DNA from 2 places in the Sphingomonas sp. 22176 genome. Region 1 is predicted to be linked to the other one. Evidence: riboswitches for the same ligand, from Rfam matches in the RefSeq annotation. Region 1 holds a riboswitch; the other holds the start of a gene.
What was found. Region 1 has a riboswitch for manganese ahead of ACTJKY_RS16640 (TMEM165/GDT1 family protein). Riboswitches for the same ligand answer to the same signal wherever they lie in the genome.

Region 1 (5,987 bases):
CACATATTTGGTGCCGGCACGCACCTTCATCGCGTGGTGGATCGTCGCGGGATTGACGGTGCCGTCGGGGCGCAGATTGTTCCAGGCGAGCAGCTTGCCGGGCTCGGGCTGGACGACCTTGTCGATCGCCTTGAAGCGGGTGGCGCCGCCGGCCTCCACCGGGTTGAGATAGAGCATCACCGTCCAGGTCCGCTGGCCGGAGACATTGCAGAATTTGTAGAAGTCGGCGGTGTCGGAGTCGAAATAATCGGTGTGCGCCTTGAACTCCTGCCCGATGGCGTAGCGCTGACCTTGCATCGGCTCGGCATGCGCGCCGTCGAGGCCGATGAAGTCGAGGATGCGCGCCTTGAGGTCGATCGCCAGCGGATCCTCGGCGGCGAGATCGCAGGTCTCGCTGGTGCGGAAGGCGTAATCGTCGCCGGCGTTGGCGAGGGTGGAGGGGCGGCGCTTTTCGTCGATGCGCGCCACCAGCGCCGCACATTGCGCGGCGTCGAGGAAGTTGCGCACCATGAACAGCGTCACCTTCGGGTTCGGCACCTTCTGGACGCCCGGATAGGATAGGATGCGCGCGACGACGGGTTCGGAGGGGTGGCCGCTGCCGAGCGACGGAAGGACGGGTGCATGCATGGCGTCACTTCTGCCAAAACCCTGCAGCGCATGCCAGCGGGACGCGCGACCGTCATAAATCTGCAGGTCGATTGTCACAAAGCCTGCGTAGCCGGGCTTTATCCAGCAGAGGGATGACAGTGCATACCGACATCGAACGGCATCCCGAAGCGGCAGGCGGAGCGCCTTCCGGCGCCCTGCAACTGGCGGCGCTGCTCGCCGAGGCCGCGCAGATCGAGGCCTCCCACCTCCATTTCGAACCGACCGCGCGGGGGATCGAGATCGCGTTCCGCACTGCGGGGTTGCTCCATCCTTTTCGTGCGCTCGACCAAGCCGAAGGCGACGCGCTACTCCGGCAGATCGTCGCCGCCGCGCGGCTTTCGCCCGACGCCGTGCTGCCGCAGCGCGGGGAGATGCGATGGGAAGGCGAGGTGCTCGACATCTTCGTGCTGCCGGTCGTGCGGGGGCGGCGTGTGGTGGTGCAGCGTGCGCCCCGCCAGGCCGGGCACCGCGAGCTCGAGGCTCTGGGGATGAGCGCGGCGCTGGCGAACCATGCGCGCATGGTGCTGGCGCGGCCCGGACTCGTGCTGGTGGCGGCCCCGCCGGGCCATGGCGGCAGCACGACGCTGCGGGCGCTGCTGTCGCTTGCCGCGTCACGCACCCGCCCTGCGCTGGCGGTTGCGAGTGGCGCAATGCCGGAAATGCCGGGCGTTAGCCGCGCGGACGCGTCGGTCGTTGCCCCGGCGGAAACGCTGCGCGCGGGCATCGAACAGGATGTCGACATCCTAATAATCGATTCGCTGGAGGATCGCGCGACGGCTGCGGCGGCGGTGCAGGCCACACAGGCGGGGCGGCTGGTACTGGCGGGTATCGATGCGCAGGATTCGGTGGCGGCAATCCAGCAGATGCGGGCCTGGCGGGTGGAGGCATTCCACCTCGCCTCTGCGCTGAGCCTGGTGATCGCGCAGCGACTGGTGCGGCGGCTGTGCCCCGAATGCCGTGAGCCGGTGCAGGCCACCGGCTCGGTCTCGGCACTGCTCGGCTTCGATCCCGGGGCTATCGTCTACGCCTCGGCGGGGTGCGTCGTGTGCGGGGGATCCGGATTCGCGGGGCAGACGGGGGTGTTCGAGTCGATTCGCGGCGACGCGACGATCCGCCGGCTGATCAATGACGGCGGCGACGCGGCGATTCTCGCCCGCCACGCCTTTGTCAGCACCCCCAATCTCGGCTCCGCGGCGCGGCATCTTGCCCGCACCGGGGTCACGACGCCGGAGGAGGCGGTGAAAATTTCCCGCGGGCAGGGTGCGTAAGGATCTTGCGCTCCGCTTCGGGGCCCGCTAAGCGCGCACTCCTTCACGGCGACCATAGCTCAATTGGTTAGAGCGCTGGTTTGTGGTACCAGAGGTTGCGGGTTCAATCCCCGTTGGTCGCCCCACTTTCCCCCTTCATAGCAGCGCGGATCCATCCATGATCACCGACTGGGGCTTTCCCGATTTCGACGACCACGAGGGCGTTCACCTCTTCTCGGATCGGGCTTCCGGCCTTAGCGCGATCATCGCGGTCCACTCGACCGCGCTGGGTGCGGCTGCCGGCGGCGTGCGCTTCTGGCACTATGCCGATCACCGCGCCGCGATCACCGATGCGCTCCGCCTCTCGCGGGGGATGAGCTACAAGAACGCGATGGCCGATCTGCCCATGGGCGGCGGCAAGGGCGTGATCCTGGCGGACAAGCCGGGTGCGGAAGTCACCCATGCGCAGCTGGAAGCGTTCGGCCGTGCGGTCGAATCGCTCCATGGCCGCTATGTGACTGCCGAGGACGTCGGCATGTCCGAAGCCCGTATGAAGGTCGTCGCGACCCAGACCAAGCACGTGTCGGGCCTGCCGGTGGCGGCGGGCAGCGCGGGCGGCGATCCGGGTCCTGTGACCGCGCGCGGCGTCTATCTCGGCGTCAAGGCGGCGGCGAAGCGTGGCTTGGGCGTCGATTCGATGGCCGGTGTGCGCGTCGCGATCCAGGGCGTCGGTTCGGTCGGCGGCGGGCTCGCCCGGCTGCTGGCGGCGGACGGCGCCAAGCTGACCCTCGCGGACGTCCATGGCGACCGCGCCAAGGCGCTGGCCGCCGAGCTGGGCGCCGAGGCGATCGACGCCGATGCGATCCTGACGCACGAAGCGGACATTCTCAGCCCCTGCGCGCTGGGGGCGATCCTCACCGAAGCGTCGATCGCGGCGCTCAATGTGCGCGTCGTTGCGGGTGGTGCGAACAACCAGCTCGCCACGCGCGAGGACGGCCATCGCCTCCACGCACGCGGCATCGTCTACGCGCCGGATTATGTGATCAACGCGGGTGGCATCATCAACGTCGCGCTCGAATATCTGGGGCAGGGTGACCGCTCCGAGGTCGATGCCCGGGTCGAGAAGATCCCGGTGCGCCTCAACCAGGTGTGGGACGAAAGCGCCGCGACCGGCGATCCGTCGAGCGAAGTCGCCGACCGCATCGCCCAGCGCCTGATCGGGCGGTAATTCAAAGACCCTCCCCATCACGGGGAGGGTCTTTTGCTATCAGAGCCACCCCGCCGTCTGTGCCACGAGCCACAGGCCGATGGCGACGAACAGCAGCGCGGCGATCCGGTGCACGGTCGTCAGCGGCACCCGGTCGATCACCGCCTTGCCGAGGAACACCGCCGGCACATTGGCGAGCATCATCCCCAGTGTCGTCCCCGCCGTCACCGGCAGCACCGCATGGAAGCGCGCGCCGAGCGCGACCGTGGCGACCTGGGTCTTGTCGCCCATCTCGACCAGGAAGAAGGCGATCGCGGTGGTGAGGAACGCGCCGAACCGCGCGGGCTTCGTACTTTCCTCCTCGTCCAGCTTGTCCGGGATCAGCGTCCACAGGCCCATCGCGACGAACGAGGCGGCAATCGCATAGCGGAACCAGATGCTGTCGAGCAGCCCGGCAACCTCGGCGCCCACCAGCGCGGCGAGGAAGTGGTTGGCGATCGTCGCGACGAAGATGCCGCAGATGATCGGCACCGGCCGCTTGAAGCGGGTCGCGAGCAGGATCGCCAGCAACTGGGTCTTGTCACCGATTTCGGCGAGCGCGACCACCGCGGTGGAGGTGAGCAGGGCTTCCAAGAAAATCTCCGGGGCCGGGCGGATGCGAATCCAACGACATCGCATCTCCCCGCCCGGCACGAGCGGAGATGCGACGCCATTGGTCTCGCCCGAACCTTGCGGCTCCGCCTGCGCCATGGCCTCTCGACCAAGTATGTTGACGCGGGCGCCCGGTGCGCGCGGCACCGGCTGGCTACTCCCCAGATGACGCGGATCGGGTAGCGGAACCTGCACGGCGTTGCAACCCTAGGCGCAGGAGGGGCGGGGACGTGCAATCGCTGCTTGGAATTGGGGGAGAAACCCGGCTACTCCAGCGCCGTGCCGATGCTACACGCCCTCGCCAATCCGGCGCGTTTCCTCAAGATCGCCCGGCCGCTCACGCCCGCCCTGTTCTGGGTCGGGCTGACGCTGACGCTGTTCGGCGCCTGGGCTGGTCTTACCCAGACGCCTGCCGACTATCTGCAGAAGGACAGCGTCCGCATTCTCTACATCCATGTGCCGACCGCGTGGCTTGGCATGGGCGGGTGGAGCAGCCTGGCGCTGGCGTGCCTGAGCTATCTGATCTGGCGGCATCCGCTGGCAATCATCGCCGCGCGCGCGATTGCTCCGGTGGGGGCGGTGTTCGCCGCGTTGTGCCTGATCAGCGGCTCGATCTGGGGGCGCCCGACCTGGGGCACCTGGTGGGAATGGGACGGCCGGCTGACCAGCATGCTGCTGCTGTTCTTCGTCTATATCGCCTGGATTGCGCTTGCCCGCGCCGATGCCGAGCGGAGCGGCGACGGGCGCATTCCGGCGCTGTTCGGCGTCGCGGGAACGGTGCTATTGCCTATCATTCGCTATTCGGTGGTGTGGTGGAACACGCTGCACCAGGGGGAGAGCATCGGGCTCACCCGCAGCAGCATCGATGCCTCGATGCTCTGGCCGCTGTGGTTCACGCTGTCGGGCTTCAGCCTGTTGTTCGGCGCGATCGTGCTGATGCGGATGCGCGCATTGCTCGCACGTCAGAAGGTCGAGGCCAGGCTGCGGCGGAGGGCGGCGCAATGAACCATTGGTGGTTCGTGACCGCCGCCTATCTGGTGGTGGCGCTCGGCACCGGCGGTATCGCCGCGGCTAGCTGGTGGGCGATGCGCCGCGCGGAAGCGACCGCCGACGCACTGGGTCGCCGCGCGTGAAGGCAAAGCATCAACGACTGACGCTCGCATTGCTGGCGGTGGCGGCGATCATCGGCGCGGCACTGCTGGCGCTCTCGGCGCTCAAGGACCAGGCCGCCTTCTTCTATGCCCCCGGCGATGTGGCGGGCAAGCCGCTGCCGCTCGGCAAGGCGGTGCGGCTGGGCGGCATGGTCGAGAAGGGCTCGCTGGTTCGCGCCAAGGACGGGGTATCGATCGCTTTCAAGGTCACCGACGGCAAGGACGTGGTGCCGGTGCGTTTCCGCGGCGTGACGCCGGACCTGTTCCGCGAAGGATCGGGCGTCGTCGCCGAGGGGCAGTTCCAGCCTGACGGCAGCTTCACCGCCGACAATCTGCTCGCCAAGCATGACGAGCGCTACATGCCGCCCCAGATGGCGGGGAAGATGCACAAGAGCGAGTCGCTGGAGCCATGATCGCCGAAGCCGGACTTGCGGCGCTGTGGCTCGCCACTGCCTTCGCCATCGCGCAGTTGCTGCTGGGCGCCGCCGCCGCGCGCGCGGGCGATCCGGGCGCGATGCTGCCGGGCGTCCGCAAGATCGCGCTGGTCCAGGCGCTGTTCGCGCTGCTGGCCTTTCTGATCCTGATCTGGCTGTTCGTCACCTCGGACATGTCGGTGCTGCTGGTGGCGGAGAACAGCCATTCGCAAAAGCCGATGCTCTACAAGGTGGCCGGCGCCTGGGGGAACCATGAGGGCTCGATGCTGCTCTGGGTGACCGTGCTGGCGGTCGCCGGTGCGGGTGTGGCGCTGTTCGAGCGGCGGCTGGTGGCGGAGACGCTCTCCGCCACGCTTGCCGCACAGGCGGCGATCGCGATCGGCTTCTATGCCTTCCTCGCCTTCGCCTCGAACCCCTTCGCACGGCTCAACCCCGCGCCGACGGACGGGCAGGGGCTCAACCCGCTGCTCCAGGACCCCGGCCTCGCCTTCCATCCGCCGACGCTCTATCTCGGCTATGTCGGGCTTTCGGTGGCGTTCAGCTTCGCGGTCGCCGCGCTGCTGATGCGCGATGTGGGCCCCGCCTTCGCCAAGGCGATGCGGCCCTGGGTGCTGGCGGCCTGGATCTTCCTGACGATCGGCATCACCGC
Region 2 (5,987 bases), on a different contig from region 1:
GATCGCGGCAAGCGCCCGCGCGCGCCGTTCGTCCGCGGGTACGCGCTGCGCCTCCAGGCCCAGCTCCACATTCTGGAGCACGGTGAGCCAAGGGAAAAGCGCGAAGGTCTGGAAGACCATCGAGACGCTGGGTACCCTACCCGCTTCGTCCGGGACGAGGCGGACCTCGCCCTCGCTGGGATGGATCAATCCGGCAATCGATCGGAGCAAGGTTGATTTCCCCGACCCCGACCGACCGAGCAGGCCGACGACCTCCTTTTCGCGGAGCGTCAGGTCGACATTGTCGAGCACCTGACCGGCGGCACCGGTGCGGCCGTACCGGTGGCTGACGGCGCGGACTTCGACAAGGGCGCGCGCAAGGTGGGATGCTTTGGTAGCCATGACTCTACTGCCCTTCGGGTTCAGGCGAAACGGAGACGGCGGTCTGCGAAAGCGTACATCGGACGCCAGACGAGCCGGTTGAAGGCGAGGACGAAGATCGACATCACGGCGACGCCGCACGCCACACGGGGATAGTCTCCCGCTGCGGTCGCGTTTGCGATGTATGAGCCCAGGCCAGCCGCCTCGAGATGGCGATCGCCCCAGGACACGGCCTCGGCGACGATGCTGGCATTCCAGGAGCCGCCCGATGCGGTCAGCGCGCCTGTGACGTAATAGGGGAAGATCGCCGGGAGCACGACGCGCCGCCACCATTGGATGCCGCGCACGCCGAACATCGACGCCGCCTCGCGCATGTCCGTCGGGATCACGCTCGCGCCGGCGATGACGTTGAACAGGATGTACCACTGGGTGCCCAGGATGATCAGCGGAGACAGCCAGATATCCGGGCTCAGATGCCAGCGCACAATCGCGAGCACGACGAAGGGAAAGAGGACGTTGGCGGGAAACGCAGCGAGGAACTGGGCGAGCGGCTGGATCCGTTCGGCCCAGCGCCGATGCAGGCCGATCCAGACGCCGATCGGCACCCAGATCAGGCTCGCGATTGCGATCAGCAGGATCACCCGGATCAGCGTGTAGCCGGCGAACAGCACCGCCTGCCCCATGTCGGCCAGGGTCAGCTCTCGGGTGACATAGTCGAGGATCAGCCACCCTGCCCCCACTACGAGGCCGAGCAGGAAGACCCGCCAGACGAACTCGCCGATCCTGCTCGGCGCCCGTTCCCGCCCCGCCCGGCGAACCGATGGCAGCGTGTCGAGCAGCAGGAGCAGGCGACCGAGCGCCAGGAACGGACTCAGCACGACGGGCAGCAGGCGCGTGCGCTTGAGGAGGTCGAAGGCCCAGGAGCTCGGCGTGTCGGCGCTGGCGATCTGCTCGAAGCGATAGCGATCCGCCCAGGCGACCACGGGACGGAAAAAGAGCTGGTCATAGAGCAGGATCAGCACCGCCATCGCACCCACCGCCCAGGCGACCGCCCCGGCATCCTGGCGCTGGATCGCAAGCGCCAGCCAGGAGCCGATGCCCGGGAGTGCGACCGTGGTATTCCCCACCGTGATCGCCTCCGATGCCACGACGAAGAACCACCCGCCCGACATCGACATCATCGCATTCCAGACCAGGCCGGGAATGGCGAAAGGCAGCTCGAGCCGCAGGAACCGCCGCATCGGCGAAAGCTGGAAATTGTGGCAGACCTCTTCCAGATCCGACGGCACCGAGCGCAGCGACTGATAGAAGCTGAACGCCATGTTCCAGGCCTGGCTGGTGAAGATCGCGAACACCGCCGCACATTCCGCGCCGAGCTGTTGCCCGGGGAACAGTCGGAGGAAGAAGGTGACCGTGAAGGTCAGGAAGCCCAGGATCGGCACCGATTGCAGGATGTCGAGCGCAGGAATGATGATCTGCTCGGCCCGCCGGCTGCGCGCCGCGAGCGTCGCCACGACCAAGGTGAACAGAAGCGACGCGCCCAGCGCCGCGAACATGCGGAGCGTCGTCCGAAGCGCGTAGCCGGGTAGATTTGCGAGATCGAGCGAGACGGGTGCGACGGTCAGGGTCGAGAGCGGCTGGGCCACCCCGGAAAGACCCTTCGCCACCAGCAGGACGAGCCCGAACAGGAGCAGGAAGGCAACGGCATCCGCCATATTTGGCGGGCTCGCACGCAGGATTCTCGAGAACGGCCGCATGGTGAGCGCGGTTTTGATTGGATCGGTCATCATGTACCTCGACAAACGCCGCCGCCGGCGCCGAGGAGAGACCGGATCAGTCTCGTTCGGCTGCCGTCGACGGCCGGGGCTGTCGACTATCGTCGCTGGGCATGGGGGGCTGGATTCTCAGTCTGACGCGGAGCGTCTGGGCGAGGCGCGGAGGGACGTCGCTGTGTTCATGGGCTCTTCCTGTTCCCGGACCTGTCCTTGGGTGGCGTGCGCCGACGCTGCCGCCGCCTACTCGATGGATGACGCAGCGCGTACGCGAGAGGCGCGCCGATTGCCAGCAGTGCGATCGACATCCAGAGTGCGGACATCGGCGATCCTCCGGGCCGGAAGATGGACACATGAATCAGTCACGCGCCCGGCCCGGACGCCTGCCGATCCATGGTCTCGCTGAGCCGGTAGGCCGCACATGCCATGGCCGAAGCCAAGTTTGTTGACATGCGCTCCGCTGCAAGTGCGGATAGCTACTCCCCAAGGAATGGCGGCCCCATGATCGTCGTGCTGCGCTGCGTCAACCCATTTCGTAGGCGTTCCTGTGGGCCGCGCAACGGCTGCACGGCGAGTGCACACGAGCGTCTGGCACACGGCAATCTTGCTGATTGCGCCGGGGAACCTATGCTGACGCCATGGCGCATGTGCTGGTAGTGGAAGACGATCAGGCGACAGCAGAGGCAATTGCGGTCGAGCTGAGCGCGCATGGCCATTCCGTAGACATCGCCGCCACCGGCGGCGCGGCGCTGGCCCTCGCGCAAGCCTTCATGCCCGATGCCCTCACCCTGGACCGGCTGCTGCCGGACACCACTGGTTTGACCTTGCTTGCCGATCTGCGCAAGGCCGGGATCCACGCGCCGGTTCTGATGGTCAGCGCACTGGGCGACGTCGACGAGCGGATCGCCGGATTGCGTGCCGGCGGCGACGACTATCTGATTAAACCCTTTTCGCCGACCGAACTTGCGGTTCGGGTGGAGGTACTCCTCCGCCGCGCCAAACCCGAGGTGGACACGGTGCTGCAGGTCGGCCGGGTTCGGCTGGACCTGCTCCGGCGCGAGGTGGCGGTGGCGGGGCAGCCGGTGCGGCTGCTCCAGATGGAGTTCAAGCTGCTGGAATTCCTCATGCGGCACGCGGGCACCACGGTCAGCCGTCGGATGCTGTTCGAGCAGGTGTGGAACTATCACTTCGATCCGGGGGCCAACCTGATCAACGTGCATGTCGCGCGCCTGCGCCGCAAGCTGGACGTGCCCGGCGCCGCGTCGGCGATCGCGACCGTTAAGGGCGAAGGCTATCGGTTCGATGCCGTCTGAACGGCTGCGCTTGCGGGAGGTGCGCGCCACGACGCCCTTCCGGCTGACCTTGCTGCTGGGATCGGTATTCCTCGCCGCGCTCTGGGCGACGCTCGCGACCAGCTATTTTTTCACTGCGCAAGAGCTGATGGCGCGAAGCGACCAAATCCTGTCCGCACGCGCGAAAAGCCTGCTCGCATCGTCGCCGACGGCGCTGCCGGATCGCGTGCGCGCCGAGATCGTCAACGCCACGCCCGGCCTCAACTACTTCGCGCTGCTTGGCCAGGACGGCGAGCCGGTGGTCGGCGATATCGACTTGCCCGCCCCGCCCCGCATCGGCGCGCCCTACTCCGTTCCGGCCGCCCCGGGCATCCACGGGCCGCTGCGCATCCTCGCGGTCCACACGGCGGCGGGTGAGACGATCGTGATGGGGCGCGACATCTCGCCGATCCAGGACTTGCGTATCCGGCTGCTCCAGATCCTGTTGGTCAGCGGGCTTGGCGGCACGGCGCTGGTCGTCGCAGCGGCGATGCTGCTCAGCCTCGGCCCGTTGCGGCGCGTTCGCGATCTCGAACGCGCCAGTCGGATCATCGCCGCAGGCGGTCTCCACCATCGCATGCCGGTCGCCGGCCGCCGCGACGAACTCGATCAGTTCGCCGCGACGGTGAACCTGATGCTCGACGAAGTCGCGCACGTCGTCGCACAGGTGAAGAGCGCGACCGACGCCATCGCGCACGACCTGCGCACGCCGCTCACTCGCGTGCGCGCGACGCTGTACCGGATGCGCCAGGACACCCCGCTGTCCGAGGCGGCGCGCGACGTGACCGAGCGGGCGATCGAGGACCTGGACGCCGTGGTCGATCGCTTTGCCGCGCTGCTGCGTATCGCCGAGCTCGAGGCGAGCGGCCGCCGCGCGGGCATGGCGTCGGTCGACCTGCAGACGCTGCTGGCCGAACTGGCCGAATTGTATGATCCCTTGGCCGAAGAGCGCGGCGTTGTGCTGACCACCGAGCTGGAAGCCCGGCCCCATGTCACCGCAGACCCGGAACTGCTGTTCGAAGCGGTGGGCAACGTGCTCGACAACGCGATCAAGTTCACCCGGTCCCACGTGACGCTGCGGCTCGTCGAAGGCGAGGATGGCCCCATTATCGAGGTAGTTGACGACGGCCCCGGCATTCCCCCGGAAGAGCGGGAGGCGGTTTTGCGCCGCTTCCACCGTGCAAGCGGTGCCGCCGGCATCGAAGGGACCGGCCTCGGCCTCGCCGTGGTCAACGCCATCCTGCACCTGCACGGCTTCACGCTGACGTTCGAGGATGCGATGCCGGGTCTGATCGCCCGCATTGAGCTGCCAACATACCCAGGGTGAAATTCATTTAATTCGCCATTGTTGCGGCGCGGGAGCAAATGGCTCGGCGCCGGTGCTGTGGCGTCCCCACTCCCCCCCTAGCGCCCAGCGCCGGCACCCTGGTTCCCGTTGCGCAGGCTGCCCATGCTCCATCTTATTCGCATCGCGCTCAGCAAGCCGCTCACCTTCGTCGTCCTCGCGATCCTGATCGTGCTGGGCGGCGGCGTGGCGGCGCTGACGACTCCGACCGATATTTTCCCCGACATCAAGATCCCGGTGATTGCCGCGGTATGGACCTATCGCGGCCTGCCGCCCGAGGAGATGTCCGGCCGCGTCGTCTATTATTACGAGCGGCAGCTGACCTCGACGGTGAACGACATCGATCACATCGAGAGCCAGAGCCTTTCCGGCATCGGCATCGTCAAGATCTTCTTCCGCCCGAACGTCGACATCCGCACCGCCACCGCGCAGGTGACGAGCATGAGCCAGACCGTGCTCAAGCAGATGCCGCCGGGCATCACCCCGCCGCTGATCCTCAACTACAACGCGTCGACGGTGCCGATCCTGCAACTGGCGCTGTCGTCCAAGACGCTGTCTGAAGCCAAGATCTTCGACCTCGGCCAGAACGCGATCCGCCCGGCGCTCGCCTCGGTGGGCGGCGCCGCCGTTCCCTCGCCCTATGGCGGCAAGGAGCGGCAGATCCAGATCGACATCGATCCGGCCGCGCTCCAGGCGCACCATCTCTCCGCTACCGATGTCGGCAACGCGCTGGCGCAGCAGAACCAGATCGTGCCCGCCGGCACCACCAAGATCGGCAGCTACGAATACAACATCCGGCTGAACAACGCGCCGCAGGTGATCGACCAGCTCAACGACCTGCCGATCAAGACCGTCGACGGCGCCACCGTGCTGATGCGCGACGTCGCCCATGTCCATGACGGCTCGCCGCCCCAGCGCAACATCGTCCGCGTCGACGGCCACCGCGCCGTGCTGATGACGATCCTGAAGAGCGGCGCGGCCTCCACCATCGCCATCGTCGACGGGGTCAAGGCGCTGCTCCCCAAGCTCGCCGAGACGCTGCCGCCCGACCTGAAGGTGCTGCCGCTCTCCGACCAGTCGCTGTTCGTGAAGGCGGCGGTCAACGGCGTGGTCCGCGAAGGCGCGATCGCGGCGGCGCTGACCAGCCTGATGATCCTGCTGTTCCTCGGCTCCTGGCGC

Region 2: linked by a shared signal. The riboswitch ahead of ACTJKY_RS14005 (ABC transporter permease) and the one ahead of ACTJKY_RS16640 (TMEM165/GDT1 family protein) in region 1 are both predicted to bind manganese.

What each region holds. Positions count from the first base shown of each region.
Region 1 is NZ_JBQEPL010000005.1:140,252-146,238, forward strand. It holds gene ACTJKY_RS16620 (prolyl hydroxylase family protein) at 1-627, opposite strand, end outside; gene ACTJKY_RS16625 (ATPase, T2SS/T4P/T4SS family) at 741-1,916, shown strand; tRNA gene ACTJKY_RS16630 (tRNA-His) at 1,965-2,041, shown strand; gene ACTJKY_RS16635 (Glu/Leu/Phe/Val family dehydrogenase) at 2,074-3,123, shown strand; gene ACTJKY_RS16640 (TMEM165/GDT1 family protein) at 3,163-3,735, opposite strand; yybP-ykoY riboswitch at 3,746-3,929, opposite strand; gene ccmC (heme ABC transporter permease CcmC) at 4,039-4,758, shown strand; gene ACTJKY_RS16650 (hypothetical protein) at 4,755-4,886, shown strand; gene ccmE (cytochrome c maturation protein CcmE) at 4,883-5,317, shown strand; gene ACTJKY_RS16660 (heme lyase CcmF/NrfE family subunit) at 5,314-5,987, shown strand, end outside.
Region 2 is NZ_JBQEPL010000003.1:438,706-444,692, forward strand. It holds gene ACTJKY_RS14000 (ABC transporter ATP-binding protein) at 1-381, opposite strand, end outside; gene ACTJKY_RS14005 (ABC transporter permease) at 402-2,075, opposite strand; yybP-ykoY riboswitch at 2,460-2,629, opposite strand; gene ACTJKY_RS14010 (response regulator transcription factor) at 2,771-3,445, shown strand; gene ACTJKY_RS14015 (ATP-binding protein) at 3,435-4,790, shown strand; gene ACTJKY_RS14020 (efflux RND transporter permease subunit) at 4,914-5,987, shown strand, end outside.